Regions from separate parts of the Sporosarcina sp. AD_1 genome, predicted to be linked through region 2. Evidence: predicted binding sites of a transcription regulator. Region 2 holds the regulator's gene; the other holds the start of a gene.
What was found. The regulator LexA, encoded in region 2, represses DNA repair genes until DNA is damaged. The targets are predictions, from matches to a motif close to CGAACATATGTTCG.
Positions count from the first base shown of each region.

Region 1: ACSW3C_RS05085 (Y-family DNA polymerase) is a predicted target of LexA. The motif match lies at 7,452-7,465, and genes of this name have one in related genera.

Region 1 covers NZ_JBPVIR010000002.1:355,862-366,891, forward strand. The annotation lists gene ACSW3C_RS05035 (LysR family transcriptional regulator) at 1-628, shown strand, start outside; gene ACSW3C_RS05040 (hypothetical protein) at 729-926, shown strand; gene ACSW3C_RS05045 (TolB family protein) at 1,041-2,264, shown strand; gene ACSW3C_RS05050 (hypothetical protein) at 2,387-2,584, shown strand; gene ACSW3C_RS05055 (hypothetical protein) at 2,619-2,879, shown strand; gene ACSW3C_RS05060 (hypothetical protein) at 2,915-3,103, shown strand; gene ACSW3C_RS05065 (branched-chain amino acid aminotransferase) at 3,243-4,319, shown strand; gene ACSW3C_RS05070 (GNAT family N-acetyltransferase) at 4,355-5,170, shown strand; gene menC (o-succinylbenzoate synthase) at 5,189-6,304, shown strand; gene ACSW3C_RS05080 (DUF6612 family protein) at 6,533-7,315, shown strand; gene ACSW3C_RS05085 (Y-family DNA polymerase) at 7,481-8,737, shown strand; gene ACSW3C_RS05090 (MFS transporter) at 8,774-9,967, opposite strand; gene ACSW3C_RS05095 (hypothetical protein) at 10,143-10,313, opposite strand; gene ACSW3C_RS05100 (YolD-like family protein) at 10,386-10,718, shown strand; gene ACSW3C_RS05105 (ABC transporter ATP-binding protein) at 10,810-11,030, shown strand, end outside.
Region 2 covers NZ_JBPVIR010000002.1:213,242-224,271, forward strand. The annotation lists gene ACSW3C_RS04260 (glycerol-3-phosphate dehydrogenase/oxidase) at 1-1,062, shown strand, start outside; gene ACSW3C_RS04265 (alpha/beta fold hydrolase) at 1,043-1,954, shown strand; gene miaA (tRNA (adenosine(37)-N6)-dimethylallyltransferase MiaA) at 1,951-2,898, shown strand; gene hfq (RNA chaperone Hfq) at 2,936-3,160, shown strand; gene ACSW3C_RS04280 (trimeric intracellular cation channel family protein) at 3,236-3,838, opposite strand; gene ACSW3C_RS04285 (methionine gamma-lyase family protein) at 3,954-5,213, shown strand; gene lexA (transcriptional repressor LexA) at 5,253-5,873, opposite strand; gene yneA (cell division suppressor protein YneA) at 6,065-6,379, shown strand; gene ACSW3C_RS04300 (YneB family resolvase-like protein) at 6,379-7,038, shown strand; gene ACSW3C_RS04305 (DUF896 domain-containing protein) at 7,114-7,347, shown strand; gene tkt (transketolase) at 7,513-9,516, shown strand; gene sirA (sporulation inhibitor of replication protein SirA) at 9,752-10,201, shown strand; gene ACSW3C_RS04320 (YneF family protein) at 10,417-10,641, shown strand; gene ACSW3C_RS04325 (alpha/beta hydrolase) at 10,845-11,030, opposite strand, start outside.

The DNA of each region.
Region 1 (11,030 bases), 140 kb from region 2:
AATTGGAATGGAAGATTTAAAAGGAGAAAAACAAACGATTCGGGTTTGTGGCTTAGATGAATACTGCGATCGTTTTTTCCTGCCATTCATTCGAAGCTTTCAAAAAAAGAATCCCAATGTTTTATTTGATGTACAAGCAATCAACAGCAGTGACGATTCCTTGCAAGCGGTTATCCTCGATGAGTCGGACCTCGCAATTGTTGCCGGAAGACCGCTTAACACAGACATTACCTCTCAAATTATTGATTATGATGACCTGGTCCTCTTCGCTTCAAGCGATGTGGCTGCTGACCCAGCTAGGACAGAGGAGTACTTGGCGAAGTACCCGGTACTTGTCGATCATAACGCTCCCTTTATCAAGTTCGAAATCTTGAAAAAAGGAACCAATTTTTCAAACACTGTTCAATGCAACAGTGATGAAGCAATTAAAAATGCGGTGCTGCAGCATGAATACCTGGGCATCATCGGAACCGGCCGAATTAAAGAAGAAATCCGTTCTGGTGCTGTTACAGTTCTGGAAACGTATGCATCCAACAATCCGGTCAAACTCATTGTGCTGTCAAAAAAACTCGGCAACCCTGTTTTTCAAGACTTTTTCACTTCGTTTGGCAAGGCATTTCGGCTGTAATTTATCGATAGAGCCAGTTACATCTACATAAAAGCTAAGAGCAGAGATATATAAGGAGTCTTAGAATGGTAAGGCAACTGAATGTAAAGGGGAAATCTGAATGGAAGAGGAACTTTCGCAAAAAGTAAAAGATGAACTTGCAGATCGGTTAGGATTAGGGAAAACCGAACCCGTGAAAAGTAACCTGTTTCAAGGTGACTTCGGTTTTAGTATTGATTTTTCACTACTCATTCCGTTATTGCTACTAGTCGTAATAGCTGTTTTTCTAATTAAACGCAAAAAAAAGAGCAGTACTTAATTGGTGCATTCCCACACGATGGGTTTGCGCCTTTTTCATATGGATGGTTGAAGTAGGATAGTCGTTGTTCATTTGGGCAAGATACGGATGACCACTTTATGTAGGAGGATTGGCGTGAGAACCAGAATTTCATGTTTGCTGGCATTCCTTATATTTCAATTTTCGACGATGGCCAGTGCGGATGCTCCATTCACAGCTGCATTTATCCGCGATCATCAGCTTTGGATCAAAGAAGGGGATCAAGAAACGCAACTGACGAAGGATGGGTATATCTATTCACCGAAATGGTCGTATGACGGCCGCTTCATTGGCTATATTGATGGCGACGAAAAAGGGGAGAAGTCGGATTTATATATTTACGATAGGAAGGAAAAAGAAAGCTACCAATCGTATGCGCAAGTAGTCACCTCAGATTTTAAATGGGCCCCGAATAAAAATCAGATCGCTTATACGAATTATGGGATTTTGGATGTCACAAAAACCAAAAACGGGCGTCCGCAAGGATTTGAAAATGTCGCATTAGGTGTTAGTGACTTTGAATGGTTTCCAAACGGCAAGGAATTTATTGTTTCATCCAATTCAAACTTGCTTCCGACAGGATGGACGCCCGTTCCGCTATTTCGCATTCAGGCAGACGCAAATCTTTCGAAGGATAAAATAAAACCCTTCTATACAATTCCTACGAATGAGTCTGATTTGTTCGGGATTAGCGCCGAAGCCTTTAAATGGAGTCCAGATGGAGAGTGGGTTAGCTTTTTAGTGATACCGACTGCTTCCTGGGCGATGGACAGCAATACATTAAGTGTTTTGTCTTCACAAGGAACTAATTTTCAAGCTGTCGGGAAAATGTTGTCGTTTCAAGAGTGGTTTAAATGGTCTCCATCGGCCAATGAGCTCGCCTATATTTCAGGGGAAGGCCGATTCTTTGTGGAAAACAAGAATACGACGGTTTCAGAAATTCCAATTGCCAAGCAGCAGCAAGAATACACTCCTAAAGGCTTTGTGGATCTTGGTCTTGATTGGTTCTCCAAAGATTTGATTATTGTTGCCCGCGCGAAGGAGAATAAAGAGTGGAAAGAAGGGCCTGTCCCAACAATGTACACCTCCCTCTTTACGATCAACATCAGAACAGGTAAGCAGCATCAACTCACATTTCCCGGTGAAAATGAAATAGACGAACAACCTCAAGTCGTTGGCTCTTACGTGACCTGGTTTAGAAAGAAGTCGGGGCAAACAAAAGGGGATGTGTGGGTGAAGAATGGCCTGTCGGGTCAGGAGTTCATTTGGCTGAAAAATGTCGATGCGGCTCCCACTTTCTTTACACCAAAGCAAAAATGAGAACAGGGTGCAATTCCTCAGGGAGTTGCATCTTTTTTATTACAAAACTTTCCTGTGGAATTATTGACAAAAAAGGCGCCTTTGCTTTTCAATGAAGTAAAAGACATGTAGGGGGTGTTTGTTTGGGTTACATCATTGAATCCGTTCCGGGATGGGCTGGGATCCTTTCTACGATTCTCGTTATTCTTTGGTTTTATTTTACTTTGACGTTTTTTCAATATGTAAAAGCCGGCGACATGCGTCTTGCTAAACAGTCCAAGGCAGCGGCAGTTGGGTGTCTTGCGCTTGGTTTATTGATTCCTGCTTTCTACAGTTTGTAATAAGGGGAGGGAAAGTGGAGCTTATCAATCAAATGTGAGTATACAATCTATATTCTATTCGTATAGTACTGTTAAAAAGGAAGTGCCCCGGATACGAAAAGGCAAAATCGCTTTACTTGGAGCTATCATGCTTGTCAGTGCAGGGATTCTTTTGATTAAGGAGATCCGCATGACTTCCTCTTACGATTCCTCGATGCGTTCCGCCATACTAGCAGAGCATAATAAGAATTTGCAAGATGCTGAAGAAATCTCTACTTTGCTTTTCCGAGAGGATGGTCCGTTACAAGCGCGATAGACGATGGGTTAAAAGAAAGAGGTTTTGAATATCAAATGTTGCTTGCGGTCTATTCAAAAGACGATATTCGGGTCAAATATATACTGATAAATCAAGAGGCAACTGCAGCCGCAGTGAAAGAAATCCAAACGGTTTTTTTCGAATCAGTAAGCCATTATGATCTTTCCGCCAGCGCATTCACTCTTAAATTCGGAGTTGAAGAGGATGGATGGATGGATTGGTGAAAGGTATTCCTAAACGGAAGAAGGCTAACGAGCTGGCAATCAAGCCTGCTCGTTTTTAGCATACTCAAAAACGCGGTTGTCTGTCGAATCGAAAAAATCCGTGTATAATGGAATGATTATATGAATTGGAGGAATTCGAATGAACGATTTACAGCTGACGATTGAACTGACCAAGCATCCAAAAGAGAAGCCGGCAACCGACCAGCTCGCATTCGGCACCGTCTTTACGGATCATCTGTTTACGATGGATTATACAGCGGGCAGAGGATGGCATGATGCGAAAATCAAACCATATGAACCGATTAGCCTGGATCCGGCAGCTATTGTCTTTCATTATGGACAAACTGTATTCGAAGGGTTGAAAGCCTATGTGACGGAGGACCAAGACGTGGTTCTGTTTAGACCGGAAGAAAACTTGAAACGCCTGAACCGATCGAATGATCGACTTTGCATGCCTGAAATTGATGAGAAATTTGCGCTTAATGCATTGAAAGAACTCATTCGAGTCGATAAGGATTGGATACCGAATAAGGAAGGCACATCTTTATACATACGGCCGTTTATCTTTGCCACGCAGCCTTATTTAGGTGTCGCACCTTCTGCGACCTATACGTTCATGATCATCCTGTCGCCTGTCGGGGCGTATTATAAAGAAGGGATGAATCCGGTGAAGATTGCGGTTGAATCCGAATTTGTCCGTGCGGTTGCGGGCGGTACAGGTAGCGCCAAAACGGCAGGAAACTATGCCGGCGCGATGAAAGCGCAAGAAATTGCTGAAGCAAACGGCTACTCCCAAGTGCTGTGGCTGGATGGGAAAGAACGCCATTATATCGAGGAAGTCGGGGCGATGAATGTCTTCTTTAAAATAGACGGTGAAATTGTCACTCCTTCCTTGAACGGCAGTATTTTGGAAGGTGTAACGCGAAAATCCGTCATCGAATTGCTTCGTCATTGGGATGTCCCGGTGAGTGAACGTAAACTCTCTATGGAAGAATTGCATGCGGCTTCCCAGGCAGGGACGTTAGAAGAGGCTTTCGGTTCAGGTACAGCTGCTGTCATTTCTCCGATTGGCGAGCTTTTCTGGAAAGGCGAGAAAATGACGATTAACAACGGAGAAATCGGGCCTTTATCGCAACGGATTTACGATACGATCACCGGCATCCAAACGGGTAAACTGGAGGATCCATTCGGCTGGCGCGTGAATCTGTCTGAGTAAAGGTAGTTTCATTCTACGTGAAAGGTGGCTGATGTATGGAAGTAGCCATTCGAAAACTGACCACAATTGAAGAAGTGCATTTGATTAAGCCGCTGGAAGAGAAAGTGTGGCAATCTGCGTCCGTCCCGCTTCACCAGCTCTATACGGCCATTCAAAATGGCGGCTTGCTCATCGGCGCGTTTGATGAGGACCGCCTGATTGGATTTTCATACAGCTTTCCGGGTTTTCGGAATGGATCTGTCTTTTTATGTTCTCACATGCTTGGGATTGATCCGGATTATCGTTCCCAAGGCATTGGAAGAAAGTTGAAGGAGAGGCAGCTGATTGAAGCCGAGCAAATGGGCTATGAGTTAATCGTCTGGACTTATGATCCGCTGGAAAGCCGCAATGCCTATTTAAATTTGGCGAAGCTGCATGGAATCTGTTCCACTTATCTTGAAAATTGGTACGGGGAGATGGCGGACGGTTTGAATCAAGGCTTGCCATCGGATCGTTTCAAAGTGGAATGGTGGGTCCGGAGCGAGCGGGTGCAGTCGGCTTGGACGCCGGATGAAATTCAATTCGAGCGTCCTTGCAGCATTTCTTATACAGCGAGCGGCCAACCGCAAATTAGGGAAGTTGCGGGGCAGTTTCGCTCAGGTGCGGACGGCTACGAAATTCCAGTTCCGTCCAATATTCAACATTTGAAGAAGACAGAACCTTCGCTTGCGTATGATTGGCGGATGCAGCTGCGGGCGATTTTTCAGCAGCTGTTTGCGGATGGTTATGCGGCTGTCGGTGTCAGGCGTTCGGACAATGAGGAAGGCATCTGTTATTATCAATTGGTTCGCCGAGGAACGATACCTTTGTGATGAAACGGGGGGAGTAGCATGGACATTCGAGAAATTATTGTCAGACGGATGAAAATGAAGATGAAACAGCCGTTTACGACAAGTTTCGGCACAATGCAGGACAAGCATTTTTTATTGATTGAAATAAAAGACGGATCCGGCCGCAGCGGATGGGGCGAATCGGTTGCATTCGATGCGCCTTGGTATAGTGAGGAGACGGTCGAAACGAATTGGCATATGATTCGTGACTTTCTCATTCCGATTTTGCTGGATGCCGATCTTGCGCATCCTGATGAAGTGAGTGGACTCTTTTCACCAATTCGGAAAAACAATATGGCGAAAGCGGCAGTCGAAGGTGCTGTTTGGGATTTGTACGCAAAGCAGCAGGGCATGCCACTGGCCAAAGCATTAGGCGGCACCCGCCAGCAGATCGAGGTCGGCATCAGCATCGGCATACAGCAAAGCGTTGAGGAGCTGACGGAAGTCGTCCGGCACCATTTGCAGGAAGGCTACAAGCGCATTAAGGTGAAAATAAAACCCGGCAAGGAAATTGAGATTCTGTCGGTACTCCGGCAATCCTTCCCGGACATTGCCTTAATGGCAGATGCTAATTCTGCGTATACATTTGCGGATACAGCGCTTTTACAGCGCCTTGATGAGTTCAATCTTATGATGATTGAACAGCCGCTCGCTTCGGATGACATTATTGATCATGCGATTTTGCAAAAAGAGCTAAAAACACCGATTTGCCTTGACGAAAGCATTCATTCTTTGGAAGATGCGCGCAAGGCGGTGGAGCTTGGCAGCACGAAAATCATCAATATTAAAATCGGCCGTGTCGGCGGTTTGACAGAGGCGAAAAAGATTCATGATTACTGCATGGAACAAGGAATTCCGGTCTGGTGTGGAGGCATGCTCGAGGCTGGAATTGGCCGAGCGCATAACATCGCTCTCACCTCCTTGCCGAATTTTATTCTTCCAGGCGATACGGCTGCTTCTTCTCGCTATTGGGAAAAGGATATTATCCAGCCGGAGGTCGTCATGGAGGACGGCTACATCAACGTGCCGGACGGTCCCGGCATTGGCTATGAGCCGGATATCGCAACTATTGACCGTTTCATGACTGATAGGTGGACATTTGGGAAGAGGGAATAAGTGGGTACATGTGCTTTCTCCTCAGGGTTTGAGACGCCGCGGAGCTGCGGCGTTTCTCTCCCATTTGGAAGGCTGCCTCTAGTAGTGGTACAAGTTTTCTGCAACTTGTAGCGGCACTCTCCTGCACAAGCCTCTGCAACCTCATCTATTGAATTTCCGTCTAATGGATTGATGAAGCAGCCATTTTCCAGTAGAATGAACATAGGTTTTGTAGAGAGGGAGTTTTTCGTGAAAAAATTAGTTAAATCCTTGACGATCGGCACGCTCGTTCTGCTCCTTGCCGCTTGCAATTCCAGCGGAGCGACAGAAAAAATGACGGCTGAACGTCTATTGGACAAGTCAAAGAAGGAAATGGCGTCATCTTTGGACGCGGTCCATTCACATATCGTCTATGATGATTATAAAGTGACGGTTCATGATGGGGATTTTGAAAATCCTGAAAAAAGCGGCGCCAAATTCGATATTCAAACAGATGCTTTCTTGAATCCTATGAAAATACATCAAGAGACACTTGTACAGCCCCGAGGTATCAAATCATACAAAATGAATCTCTATCGTTTGGGCGATCGGAATTTTGTTTCCGATGAAAACAGTAAAGAGTGGGAGGAAGCGTCCTCGGAATCACTCGAAAAATTATTTGGCACTCTCGTTTCCCGTTCCAACCCGACGCTCGATCTTTCCCTGTTTGATGAATTCAAGGATGATTTCATCCTGGAACCCATCGAATACGGGTATGCATTGACATTAAGTTTGAATCGGAAGCAATTCGAGAAATTTAAACAGCTCGTACCGGATCTCGGACCTCAGGAAGACGGCTTCCTGATCATTTATAAAATGGATTTAGTTATCACATTCAATAAGAGCACTTCTTATGTGACGAGCTTTAAAATGTCTGCGGATATGCGGTCATTCCGCGATGGTACTTCCTATCGAGCGAGACAAAAATTGAATGCTACATATAGCTATTTTAATGATATCGATCCTTTCAAAGTACCCGACCAGCTTCAATAACCGAACGTCTTTCCTCTCTTGAGGGAAGGCGTTTTTTTATGGGAAAATATGATGTTTTTCTTCCATATCCCATGTTTTACAGAGCTGGAAATAAAAAACCTTGAATACGGACAAGTGTTCGGGGTATATTATAAAGAGAACGATTGTTCGTAGGAGGGATGCGTGATGTATGAAAATTTACCGAACCGGCAGATCGTCTGCCTGGACATGAGAAGTTTTTATGCGAGCTGCGCGGCGGCCATCGAAGGGCTGGATGTCATGGAGACGCCGATTGCGGTGGTAGGGAATATGGAACGCAAGGGCGGTGTCATCCTTGCCGCCTCTCCGCCCTTGAAAAAAGAATTCGGCATCAAGACTGGCATGCGATTATTTGAAATTCCGGATGATCCGAGCATCCGGTTAATTGAGCCGAAAATGGGATTTTATCTGGATGTGTCCATGGCCATTACGCGCCATTTGAATCGCTTTGTTCCGAAAGAAGCCATTCATGTATACAGCGTCGATGAAAGTTTTGTCGATTTGACAGGTACGGAGCGGCTGTGGGGGCCGCTGGAGGATACGGTGCAGCGCATCCAAGACGAGCTGGCTGAGCAATTCCAGCTGCCGTCCGCCTGCGGCATCGGACCGAATATGCTGCTGTCAAAGCTCGCCTTGGATTTGGAAGCGAAAAAGACGGGCATTGCCCGCTGGACATACGAGGACGTACCCGAAAAGCTTTGGCCGATCGCGCCGCTCAGCAAAATGTGGGGCATCGGCGGCCGGCTGGAAAAGACGTTAAACAATATGGGCATCTTCTCTGTCGGCGATCTGGCCCATGCCTCTTTGGAGCAGCTGGAGAAAAAATTCGGCATCATGGGAAATCAATTATACCATCATGCCCACGGACTCGATTTTTCAAGCGTCGATACAGCTCCGCTCGTCGAAGGACAGATCAGCTATGGGAAAGGCCAGATGCTGTTTAGGGACTATGAAAAGCGTGAAGATGTGCTGGCGGTCCTGCTCGAAATGTGCGAGGATGTCGCCAAGCGGGCCCGGGAGGCGGGAAAAGCGGGGCGTACCGTTCACCTGTCTGTCGCTTATTCCAAGCGTTCGCTTGGTGGCGGATTCAGCCGCTCGGCTTCGGTGAGTGAATCGATCAATGACACGATGGGGATCTATCGGATATGCACGGAGCTGTTTGACCGTTTCCATGACGGACGTGCGGTTCGGCGGCTGGGCATCAGCTTGACGAATTTGGAGGATGAGCACTCCATGCAGCTCAGTTTTTTCGATGAACGGAAATGGCGGGATCGCAAGCTCGGTGCCACGATGGATACGCTGCGCAATAAATACGGTTCCACTGCGGTATTGCGGGCGGTGTCCTATACAGAGGCGGGAACAGCGGTCCATCGGGCCAAACTCATCGGCGGGCATTATAGATAGAAAGACCGTCCGGAAAGCTGCCGGACGGCCGAAGTGTCAATTCATTTGCAGGTGGCGGCGATATCTCCATGCACAGAGAGCCGAAAGGGTAAGCAAAGCGGCGGCCAGCATATACACAAAACGTGCACCAGCCCATTCCACAATTGCCCCGAAAGCCAAGGATCCCGCAGCGAACAAAATGGATACGATGGTTTGCTGCACGGCATAGATGGCAGGCAATTCTTCCGCCGAAGCCGCTTTTTGCAAACACGTATCAATTGAAATGCCTTTCCACTGCTGAAATACGCCCGTGCATCCGACGAGAACAAGGGCGAACCACGGCCAGGCTGTCATCCCAAAAAGAGCGGTCAGCAGGCTGATGCCGAAAGAGGACACCAAAATGGTCCGTTGCAAGGAACTTTCGATACGTGATGCAAAACGTGCACACAGGATGCCGCCCGCCAGCATGCCGATGAAGAAGGCTGTGTTGATATATCCCCACCAAGCCTCGTTTTTGGCGAGCACTTCCGTCACAAACACATAGAGGATGGAGGCGATCCAGACGACGTTAGCCAGTGCTTCCAGCGCAATGAGAATGTGCAGTGTCCGATATAAAGGGCGCTTCCATACAAGACGCCAGCCTGCCGTCAATTCACCCGTGGCCTTTTCTTCCCCTTTGGGCAGAGTAAATTTGACAGGATCAGAAATTCCGGCAAGCAGGGCGATGGCAAATAGATACAGCGTGCCTGTCAACAGTATCGCGATTGGGCCCGTGGTCAACGCGACAATGCCTCCGCCTACAGCCCAGGCGCCTAAATTGACGGTTTCGGACACGACAGAGAAGAAACTGTTGGCCTTCACCAATTCCTCCTTTGGCACAAGCCGCGGCAACATGGCATGGCTTGCGGGAGCCGCCCAGCCGTCAAGAAACGCGATGGCAAACGCAAAGCTTAACAAGACAGCCACACTTGTCGCTCCGGAGGCGTAGAACGCCAGTGACCAAAGCACGATTGTTTTCAATGCTTGGGACGCGACGAGCAATCTTTTTAGCGGAAAGCGGTTCATCAGAAGCGGAGAAAGGAAGCCGCTTCCAAAGCGTCCCATCATATTGACGAATGGAACGAGAGCGAGCACGAACGGCGAATTGGACTGCCCATATAAAATGGCAATCAGCCCCACGATGTAGAATATGTCACCGCAATCGGCAATCGCCTGGCCCATCCATAAAAAACGGAAAGATCGATGTTTCATTCATTTGCAGCCCCTTTTCAATCAAATTGGTTCTTTGATGAAAAGAGAAGACTTACACTGCTTTTCCTACCTCCTTTTCTATTAGGCAAGGCGCTTGTCAATGAATGATAAAAGTACTTTCCAAATGCGTAGCAACAGACAGTCGGAAAGGGGTTGCAGGAATGAAAGACATCGGTTAGTCCCGTTGCGATTTTTTTAGGTCGGCCAGATCCTCTTCTAGCTTTTCAATTTTCTCCATTAAGCCGGAGGAATGAATGGCGCTGCGGACGACCCAGAGCAGGACAAAAGAAAAGAGGACAAAAGCGAAAATTATGGTCAGGATGAAGGTTGTCACATCCAGCGGCATGATGGGCACCTCTCTTTCTATTATTCATTATCATATCATATGACTGCCAATTACAGGAAGGAGCTAACAACAATGATTCGGGATCGAGGAAACATTAAATGGACAGCTATGATGCTTCCAGAGCATATTCAGCAGTTGCGGGATTGGCAGGCAGAAGATGGAAAGCTGGTAAGGGACACGCCGGATGAGCAACAGCTGGAGGAATGGGATTATAAGATTAGCAACGCAATGGAAGAGGGGACGCCGGTCTCTATTGAGTTTTGGCAGGGGGAAGATGTCAAAAAGGCGCAAGGGTTCATCCAGAAGACCGACAGCCTGCAAGGGGTGCTTCAAATCGGCATGGAACCAGGGAAGGCACATTGCGTGCCGTTTGTCGATATAAAAAGTATTTCAGAAATCGAATAATTTAAGTTTCGTACCTTTTCTATTGTTCAGACTTTTGGTAGACTATTTGAGGACAACATAGAAAGAGAGAGAAAAGGGTAGGGGGAGTCATGTGAAAGTTTTAGTTCAGCTAAGCTGGTTTTTTAAGCAGCGTAGGAAGCAGTACGGTCTCGGCATTGCTGCGCTTGTATTCGTTTCCTTGCTGCAGTTGCTGCCACCGAAGATCATCGGTTTTATTGTCGATGATATTACAAAAGGGACGTTAAGCTCTTCCGAACTGATCAAATGGCTGATCATCTTGGCAGCGGCAGGCGTGCTAATGTACATATCGCG
Region 2 (11,030 bases):
GACGGCAAATTATCCGGTGCCGCCCTGTGGGATATGCTGGACGGCGACTATTTTTCAGTGAATGCATCCGTTATCGTCAATGCGACGGGACCTTGGGTGGACGAAGTTCGAAAGAAGGACGCCATATCCAATGACAAACGGTTGCGACTGACCAAAGGGATTCATATTGTCATCGACCAATCGGTTTTCCCTTTACGGCAAGCGATTTATTTTGATGCTCCGGACGGCCGCATGATATTTGCCATTCCGCGTGGCAGGAAAGCGTATATCGGCACGACGGACACATTTTTTGACGATGACCGCTCCAATCCGGCTGCCACGGAAGAAGACGTGGCATATTTGCTCGAGGCTGTTCATTATATGTTTCCCTCTGTGGCTGTTGATCGGCAGCATGTGGAGTCCACGTGGGCAGGTGTTCGTCCTCTCATCTACGAAGAAGGAAAAAAAGCCTCTGAAATATCTCGGAAAGATGAAATATGGGAGTCGGAGACGGGTTTGATCACTATTGCGGGCGGCAAGCTGACAGGCTACCGGAAGATGGCGGAAACCGTTGTGGACCGAGTGGTCAAAAAGTTTCCGAAAAAAGAATTTAGCCCTTGTATAACGGAGCACCTGCGTTTATCAGGGGGCGAATTTGAAAATGAAGAACAATTTAAGGCGTTCCGGGAAAGCAAAGCAAATGAGGCTGTATTATTCGGCATTTCAGAAGAAGAAGGTATGCGCCTTGCTTCCACTTATGGCACGAATGTGGACATTGTGTTTAACTACGCACATGCGATGACTGCGGAGAATAGCGTTCTGCCGGCTGTCTTGAAAGCGGAGATCTTATATGCCGTCCATTACGAGATGGCGATGACACCATCTGATTTCTTCATCCGCCGCACAGGCGATTTGTATTTTCATATCGCAAAGGTGAAAGAATACAAAGAGGATGTGACAGACTATATGTCACATTTGCTGGCGTATTCGGCTGAGGAGAAAACAAGGTACTTGCGAGAATTGGAGCAGCAGATTGAACTGGCGCAAGTGAAGGGGGACAGTCATGCACTTTCGAACAATTGAGATGGAAGATGGAACGAGTATTCATGCCTGTATGATCCAGCCGTCGATACAACCGATTGGCCATATTCATATTTTGCATGGGATGTCCGAGCATATCGGCCGTTACGAAGAATTTATGACTTTCCTCGCTGCACATGGGTATGTCGTTTCAGGGCACGACCATCGAGGCCACGGAAAAACAGCCTTGTTAAATGGTTTTCTCGGCCACTTCGGGGATGACGTAACATTTGACCGTATTGTACAAGACGCCCATGAAGTGATTTCATTGTTTCGCAGGGAGCTGCCTGTCGAGAATTTTATCTTGTTTGGGCATAGTATGGGATCATTTATTGCCAAAAGATATGTACAGTGCCATCAAAATATAGACCGGCTTATCTTGTCGGGAACTGGTGGTGATCCAGGCATAGGCGGCGCAGCTGGAATCGGCCTTGCCCGGATTTCTGGTCGGCTGGGTCGATTTGACACGCGCGATCCTTTGTTGAATAAACTTGTCTTCGGTGCTTTCTCGAAATCCGTTCCTCAAGCGATGACTCCATTTGATTGGTTGTCCACCAATTCTGAGTCGGTACGGGAATATATCGACGATCCGCTTTGCGGTGCTGTGCCAACGACAAAATTTTTCCTGGAGTTATTTACAGGACTGAAAAAAGCGAACAATATACAGCTCCATAAAACAATTAATGAACAACTGCCAATTCTTTTTCTTTCAGGAAGTGAAGATCCGGTCGGGAGGAAAGGAAAAGGGGTTTGGGAAGCTGCCCGGCAATACGAAGAAGCTGGAATAAAGCAGATTACTGTGATGTTGTATGACGAAGGCCGTCACGAAATGCTGCAAGAACAAAATCGGCAGGAAGTATTTCATTTCATCGTGGATTGGATAGAGGAAAAATGAATCAGAAAAAAACAGTAATCGCTATCGTAGGACCGACTGCGTCGGGGAAGACAGCGTTAAGTGTCGAATTGGCTTCACATCTGGATGGCGAAATTATTAATGGAGATTCCATGCAAGTCTACCAAGGACTTGATATTGGAACTGCAAAAATTACAAAAGACGAGATGGGTGGAATTCCACACCATCTTTTTGATACGAAAAAACCGACGGAAGATTATTCGGTTGCGGATTATCAGAATGATGTCAGAAGCTGCATCGAAGAGATTTCCTCAAGAGGAAAACAACCGATCATCGTTGGGGGCACTGGATTGTACATACAAGCGGTCCTCTTTGATTTTCGTTTTACCGAACAGGCGGGGGATCCGGCTGTCCGTAACAAACTGGAACAGGATGCCGCTGAACAAGGGAGTCAAGCGCTTTATGACAGACTGAAGCAGCTCGATCCAGATAGTGCGGAGAAAATCCATCCGAACAATACGAGGCGAGTGATCCGGGCATTGGAAATCATTGAGGTGACCGGGAAATCAAAGATGGATCATGAGCAGGGGAAAGGCGATAAGGTGCTCTATCCTCATCTGCTGATTGGACTGGATCTTCCAAGGGATCTTCTTTATGAGCGGATTGACCGCCGTGTGGACGCCATGGTCGAACAAGGTCTCGTGGATGAGGTGAGAACTCTTTGGGAGCAGGGGATCCGGGGAACTCAGGCTGTTCAGGCGATTGGTTACAAAGAGTTGTATCTCTATTTAGACGGGTTTCTTTCTCTCGAAGAAGCAGTCGAGCTCGTAAAGAAAAACACAAGAAACTATGCCAAACGTCAATTGACCTATTTGAGGAATAAAATGAAAATATCCTGGTTCGATGCGACAGAGGATCGACAAGAAATGATTGATGGAATTTTGACATTATTGAAGGATTTTCAAGCAGAGGAGCCGAATAGTTAAAAAGAGAGTTAGAAAAATAGAACTGGAGGATGGGCAAATGTCACAGGGAAATATGCAAGAAGTATTTTTAAATTCACTGCGAAAAAACAATACCTTCGTTACCGTGTTCCTATTGAACGGGTTTCAATTGAAAGGGCTCGTCAAATCGTATGATAATTATACGGTTTTACTGGAGTCAGACGGGAAACAACAATTAATTTACAAACATGCCATTTCCACATATGTTCCTTCAAAACCTGTCATACTAAAAGAAGAAGAATAAACTGAAGCGACTGTAGAAGAATCGATAGATGAACTTCTACAGTCTTTTTTTAATTATGTTGTGCCTAATCCAATGTTAATGATGATAGTTGCCATGCGGAAGCCTCCAATGAAACAAGTAGGACAGAATTCGAAGCCCTGCCGTAATGACCAGTAGGGCATAGAGTGCCATGTCATAATGGTAGGCGCCAAGGCCGACGATGATGCCGGCGACAGCTGCCCAGACGGCATAAATATCCTTTTTAAAAACGAGCGGCCTTCTCCCGGCAAGAACATCCCGTATAACCCCTCCGCCAGCGCCAGTAAGAACGGCAGCGACGGCAACCGCAAACAAGGTCATATCCAAACGGACAGCAAGCATAGCCCCTTGTATAGCAAAGGCAGCGAGCCCGATTGCATCAAAATAAGTGCCCCATCGATTCCAATGGTGCAGGATGTACTTTAAATAGAAAAATACGATTAAGATTAGTACAGTTGCGACAATAAATAAGAAATGTTGATCCCATAGCACCGAAATCGGAACGCCAATTAATAGATTCCGAACCGCGCCTCCTCCAAAAGCAGTGACCATTCCTAATATATAGACACCAAATAGATCATAATCCTCTTCCATTGCGACCAGAGCGCCGGAAATGGCGAATGCTGCTGTGCCGATCAAGCTGAAAACTTCCCACGCCATTCTTTCTCCTCCTCTATAAATAAACAGGCCCTTACGTATTATGCCGTTTCTATTTGACGTGCGCAACTAGACTGTTAAGATAATGTAGTGAATACTAATGGAATGAGGAACAAAAATGACGACCTATGATGAAACAACCTTACTGCAGCGTGCCGAAGAAGTGGAGGGCATGATTGCGCCATACGTCAAAGATGTGGAGCAGAACGCTTTTATTAATCAGAAAAAAGTGCTGGCAGCTTTCCGCGCCAATGCGGTCAGCGATTTCCATCTTACCGGTTCAACGGGCTATGGCTACGACGATACGGGCAGGGATGTACTGGAACGAGTATACGCGGATGTATTTGGAGCGGAAGCATGCCTAGTCCGCAATCAAATCATATCAGGAACGCATGCCATCTCCATCAGTCTATTCGGCGTCCTCCGTCCAGGCGACGAGCTCTTATATATTACAGGCAAACCATACGATACACTGGATTCGATTGTATCGGGCAAAGGAAAAGATACCGGATCTCTTGCGGATTTTGGCATTACATATAAGCATGTTGACTTAAAGAGCGATGGAACAGTGGATTTCGACGAGATTGCAAGACAGATCGGACCGAAAACGAAAATGATTGGAATCCAGCGCTCGAAAGGGTACTCCAGCCGCCCTTCATACAGAATCGACGAGATCGAAACGATGATTTCTTTCGTCAAATCGATCAATAACGAGCTGATCGTGTTTGTCGACAACTGCTACGGTGAATTTGTAGAAACGAAAGAGCCGACGGAAATCGGTGCAGACCTGATGGCAGGTTCACTCATAAAAAATCCTGGGGGCGGACTTGCCCGGACAGGCGGTTACATCGCAGGCCGAGCGGATCTAATTGAGAAATGTGCGTACCGTATGACTTCACCGGGACTCGGAGCAGAAGCAGGCGCATCCCTCGATACGTTATTAGAGATGTACCAAGGTTTCTTCCTGGCTCCTCACGTAGTGAGCCAAGCGGTCAAGGGAGCTCTGTTCACGTCGGCATTTTTGGAGAGCTACGGATTTGACACAACTCCGCATTATGAGGTGAAGCGCACTGATTTAATCCAATCAGTCAACTTTAAGACGCCAGAACAAATGATCGCTTTCTGTAAAACAATTCAAGAGAACTCGCCGATCAATGCCCACTATTCACCAGAACCATCTTACATGCCTGGATATGAAGACGACGTCATTATGGCGGCGGGAACATTCATACAAGGCTCCAGCATCGAACTGACTGCCGATGGCCCAATTCGTCCCCCATACACGGCATACGTGCAAGGAGGATTGACATACGAACATGTAAAAGCGGCAATTATCGCGTCCGTTGCTAAACTGGCTGAAGCAGGATTAATCCGATAAGAAAAAGCTGTTCCCGTATTTGCAACGGGAACAGCTTTTTTAATGAATCAGCCGATAGACGCCGATTACCTTGCCCAGTATGGACACGGAATTGACGATAATCGGTTCCATAGATGAATTTTCTGGTTGCAGGCGGAAATAATCTTTTTCTTTATAGAACCGCTTAACAGTCGCTTCATCCTCTTCTGTCATTGCTACGACGATTTCGCCATTATTGGCAGTATGCTGCTGTTTCACGACAACATAGTCACCATTCAGAATGCCGGCTTCAATCATACTGTCACCGACAATTTCCAGCATGAATAATTGGTCATCTGAAGTACCGTACGTCTCCGGAAGTGGAAAGTACTCTTCTATATTTTCAATTGCCGTAATAGGTTGTCCTGCTGTAACCTTACCGACTAATGGAACGTGGAGAACACCAGGCTTTAATGCATCAAGCCCCTCCGGATCCAATATTTCAATTGCTCTTGGCTTTGTCGGATCCCGTCTGATGAACCCTTTGCTCTCTAGCCTGGCCAAGTGGCCATGAACGGTTGAACTGGAAGCAAGGCCGACCGCTTCTCCGATTTCCCGTACGGATGGCGGGTACCCTTTTAACCGAACTTCTTCTTTAATAAATGTCAAAATGTCCTGCTGTCTCTTAGAAATTTTCTTCAAACGTCTCACCCCTCTAATCTAGTCATACTCGAAAGATTGCTAACGCACATGACCGAATGATTCCTTACCGATAGTATAACAGGTGTTCGGTTAAATGGCAAACAGAGGTTCGAAAATAGGTTGACAAGGGAAATTTCCTATCCTATAATGAGAACAAACATTCCGAACAGACATTCTAGGAGGGCGTTCTAATGAGATTCTTACAAAAATACATATTTCTGATTTTAATCATGGCGACAAGCATTTCATTCACATGGATCGGAACTTACAAACATAAGGAACCAGCAGTATTTACAGAAATAACAGTATCGGAAGGCGACACGCTATGGCAGCTGGCCACCGTGCTGTCTGACGGCAAGAGAATTGATAAGTGGATCGATGATGTGATGGCTATGAATGATTTGGATTCATCTTTCATTCGAACGGGTGATCGGTTGAAAGTGCCTCAAGTTAAAACGGCTCCTGTCGAAATGGATCATTTCGAGCTGGCTGGAGAAGGAAAATAATGAGGGGCCGGATGAGGTGCGTTTTATATACTCGTGTGAGTACGGAAAAAAATGAGCAGGAAATTTCCCTTGTAAGGCAACAAGAAGAGCTGGCAGCACTTGCCGCAGAGATGGGCTATGAGCTGGTACAAACCTTCTCTGATAAGCATAGCGGCTATGATATTGACAGGGAAGGTTTGCTCAGCCTTCTTGAATTTGTAAAGCGGGAAGGCATTGAAGCTGTTCTGATTCAGGACGAGACACGGCTGGGAAGAGGGAATGCCAGAGTCGCTATTTTACATTTGCTTGCGAAGACAAATACGACTGTCATTACAAATCATGACAGTGGCCCGCTGCAATTGAATGAGATGGATACAATGTTATTAGAAATATTATCTATAGTGGAAGAATACCAGCGGAAAATTCATAACGCGAAAATTAGACGTGGAATGAAAAGAGCAGTTATACAAGGATACCGGCCGGAGAAGAACTTGAAGAACAAAGGGAACAGCGAAGGCCGTGAGCGCTTGGACGTTCCGACGGAAGAAATTGTTTCACTGCGAAAAAAAGGACTGACTTTCGAAGAGATTACAGGTATTTTGAAAGGGCTTGGCCACTCCATCAGCAAAGCGACAGTCCACCGAAGATATAAAGAATATGAAGAACAGCAGGAAGGCTGAATGGTTGCACTTCCTGCTGTTTTTGTATACTTTTTATGATAGCGGTATATTCGATTTTTTAGGAGGACCACAGAAATGCTATCAGAAGACAAAATTAAACGAATCAACGAGCTTTCAAACAAATCAAAGACAACAGGGTTATCGATAGAAGAGGCAAAGGAACAAACAGCCTTGCGGAAGGAGTACTTGCAATCATTGCGGACTTCCATGCGAAATACGATTGAGAGTGTGAAAGTGATCGATCCGGAAGGGAACGACGTGACACCTCAAAAGGTGAAAGATGCCCGCAATAAAAAGTATCCGAATTGATAAGATGAAAAACGAAGGCAGGTTGAATTGAGATAAAGTGATAGAAATTGAGTTTTACGGCAAGCCGGTCAAACTCGATTTGTATTTCTCCTTCATTTTGACTACACTAGAGTGGGAATACTTTAATTAGATCTACTAGAGATGGAAACAGGAAGGATGACAGACATGACCGAACAAATCGATCAACTAGCCATTAATACCATTCGCACATTATCTATTGATGCGATTGAAAAAGCGAATTCAGGACACCCTGGATTGCCGATGGGAGCTGCTCCGATGGCATACACTCTTTGGACCAAACATATGAAACATAACCCATCGAATCCAGAATGGTTCAACCGAGATCGTTTTGTCCTCTCTGCAGGGCATGGCTCAATGCTGCTTTACAGCTTGCTCCATCTTAGCGGATACGGACTTTCGATGGATGAAATTAAGAACTTCAGACAATGGGGCTCCAAGACGCCAGGACATCCTGAGTATGGGCATACAGCAGGCGTCGAAGCGACAACTGGCCCACTCGGTCAAGGGATCGGAATGGCGGTCGGCATGGCGATGGCTGAAAAGCATTTGGCTGCCACATACAACAAACCAGGCTACGACGTAATTGACCATTATACGTATGCTCTTTGTGGCGACGGAGACCTAATGGAAGGGGTAGCAGCCGAATCAATCTCATTGGCTGGCCACCTCCAGTTGGATAAACTCATCGTTCTCTATGACAGCAATGACATTTCTTTGGATGGCGAGCTCGATATGTCCTTCACTGAAAATATTCAAAAACGTTTTGAATCATACGGCTGGAATTACATCCGGGTCGAAGACGGCAACAATATCGGTTTAGTCTCCAAAGCAATTGAACAGGCGAAGTCGAACTCAGGCGGACCGACGATTATTGAAGTAAAAACTGTCATCGGCTACGGCTCTCCGAATAAATCAGGCAAAGCGGATGTCCATGGTGCGCCGCTTGGCGAAGATGAAATGAAGCTGACAAAAGAATACTACAAATGGACTTACGAGGAAGACTTCCACGTTCCGGATGGCGTTTATGAAACGTTTAAAGAAGCGACCGACCGTCTTGGCGTGCTGGAAGAACAACGCTGGAATGACCTTTTTGCTCAATACGAAGCAGAACACGGAGAACTTGCACAGCAATTGAAACGTGCGATCCAAAATGAAATTCCAAGCGAAGTCACAGAAGCATTGCCTTCTTATGAAACAGGCAAATCGGTTGCGACCCGTTCCGCTTCAGGCGATGCCATCAATGCAATTGCTAAGAAGCTTCCATCCTTCTTTGGCGGAAGTGCCGATTTGGCCGGTTCTAACAAAACTTCAATGAAAGGGGAAGGCGACTTCCTGCCAGGAAATTATGCTGGCCGAAATATCTGGTTTGGTGTTCGTGAGTTCGGAATGGGTGCGGCACTTAATGGTATGGCGCTGCATGGCGGTTTGAATGTATTTGGCGGTACGTTCTTTGTCTTTAGTGATTACGTCCGACCTGCTATTAGACTTTCAGCGCTAATGGGCTTGCCGGTCACATACGTCTTCACTCATGACAGCATCGCTGTAGGGGAAGATGGACCGACACATGAGCCTGTAGAGCACTTGGCTTCCTACCGTGCGATGCCAGGACTGAACGTCATTCGTCCAGCAGACGGCAACGAAACTTCAGCTGCCTGGAATATTGCGGTCACATCACAAGACACACCGACATTACTCGTACTTTCCCGTCAAAACTTGCCGGTTCTCGAAAAGTCCGGTGAATTGGCGATGGAACAAGTGAAAAAAGGTGCATATGTCGTTTCGCCAGCAGGCAAAGAAACCGCAGATGCCATTTTGATCGCAACGGGTTCTGAAGTAGGATTGGCAGTCAAAGCACAAGAAAGCTTAAAGAAGGAAGGAATCGAGGTATCTGTCGTTTCCATGCCTTCCTGGAATCTGTTTGACCAGCAAGATGAAGCGTATAAGGAAACCGTATTGCCTAAATCCATTACGAAGCGTCTGGCTATCGAGATGGGATCTTCGCTCGGCTGGCACAAGTATACAGGGACTGAAGGGGATGTCCTCGGCATCGATACATTTGGCGCAAGTGCCCCTGGAGACACAGTAATTGAGCAATATGGCTTTACGGTAGAGAATGTTGTTAATAAAGTTAAAAAGCTGATTGGTTAATAATCGCAGGGGAGCGTTGGGAATAGTTGATCCCAACGCTTCTTTGTTATTAGCGTTTACGAAATTATGCTGAATCGTTTGAAATAATAGGAACAGGGTATGGAATATTATATCAACAAACATTAAATAGATTGAATTGTCATACTCATACGACAATAATAGTGAAATTATTTAACACAAACTGACAAGTTTTTCATATGACATTGTGTAGGATAGAGCAAAGGGGGTGATGGTTGTGAGATCTTACGAAATTTACAAAGTGAAAAATGAATATCTATCATTTATCATTGGGCGGGAACGTTTGCTCTATGATCTGTTAAAAGAAGAATCAAATCATCAGCAACCAGCTCAAGAGATCCAATACTTATGCGATCATATTGAAGAATTGACAATTGACCAGGCCATCATGGATCATTTAGGCAAAAACTTTTCTTCTGTCGAGGCAGAAGAAGGAACCTATCGATTAACGCATCCAATGAAAGGTTCTATCTATATTTCGGTGTCCCCTTATTCTGTACAAGCCTATTGCGATGGCTCAAGAATGCTCGATTTGGATCTGTTTGTCGCATTATCCGGTTCACATGACCGGTACTTTGCGGTAATGGAAGGTGTTGGTGAATGGGGATGGCTGAAGCCTGTCAAACATGCCAATCACTTAGTATCCGAAAAGATGATTTCTTTTTAGTAATAAATGAACCGCGTAAAAAGGGCCGTCCCTGAAATGCACCCCATTCATAAGGTGCCATTCAGGAACGGCCTTTGTACATGTGGGGATAAAAAAAGTAGATGAAAGGAAAATAACGATTTTGCATGGAGTCATTGCCATATTGCATCCCGATGTTGTATAATCCATCATGGTGGAGTAAACTTGATTTTGGTAAGTGAAGGAGGTAAAAGCGGATGGGCACAGTTTGGTGGATCCTAATTGTCGTCGTCGCATTAATTGCTGGTGTGGCCCTTGGATTTTTCATGGCACGTCAATACATGATGAAATATCTGAAAGAAAACCCGCCAATCAATGAGCAAATGCTGCGCATGATGATGATGCAAATGGGACAAAAACCTTCACAAAAGAAGATTAATCAGATGATGGCACAAATGAACAAGTTGAATGATAAGAAATGATTGTAAATCGTTAGGAGTAACGATTGTATCAAATCAAACTTCGGCCATGTTCGTGTTCATAAAATGGATATATCTTTCTTGGCATAATTCAATTAATTGGGACAAGTCATCTTTCTTATCGTGAAAATTGATAAGGAAGATGGCTTTTTACTTGTCCAAATTGTTCATGAAAAACCCCGTCCTTGTGATCAGGACGGGGGCAATCAATTCATCAAATGGTATTCGGTTAGAAAACCTTCAATCGTCTCTTCGTACGCCTCCGAGTTTTCGTTAAACGATTTTGCATGCGCCCCTTTTTCAAAAAGCTTCATCCGTTTCTGGTCTGGCTTTAATTCGAATAATTCCTTTGTCATCTCAGGCAAAATAAAGTCATCCTCCAGGCTATGAAT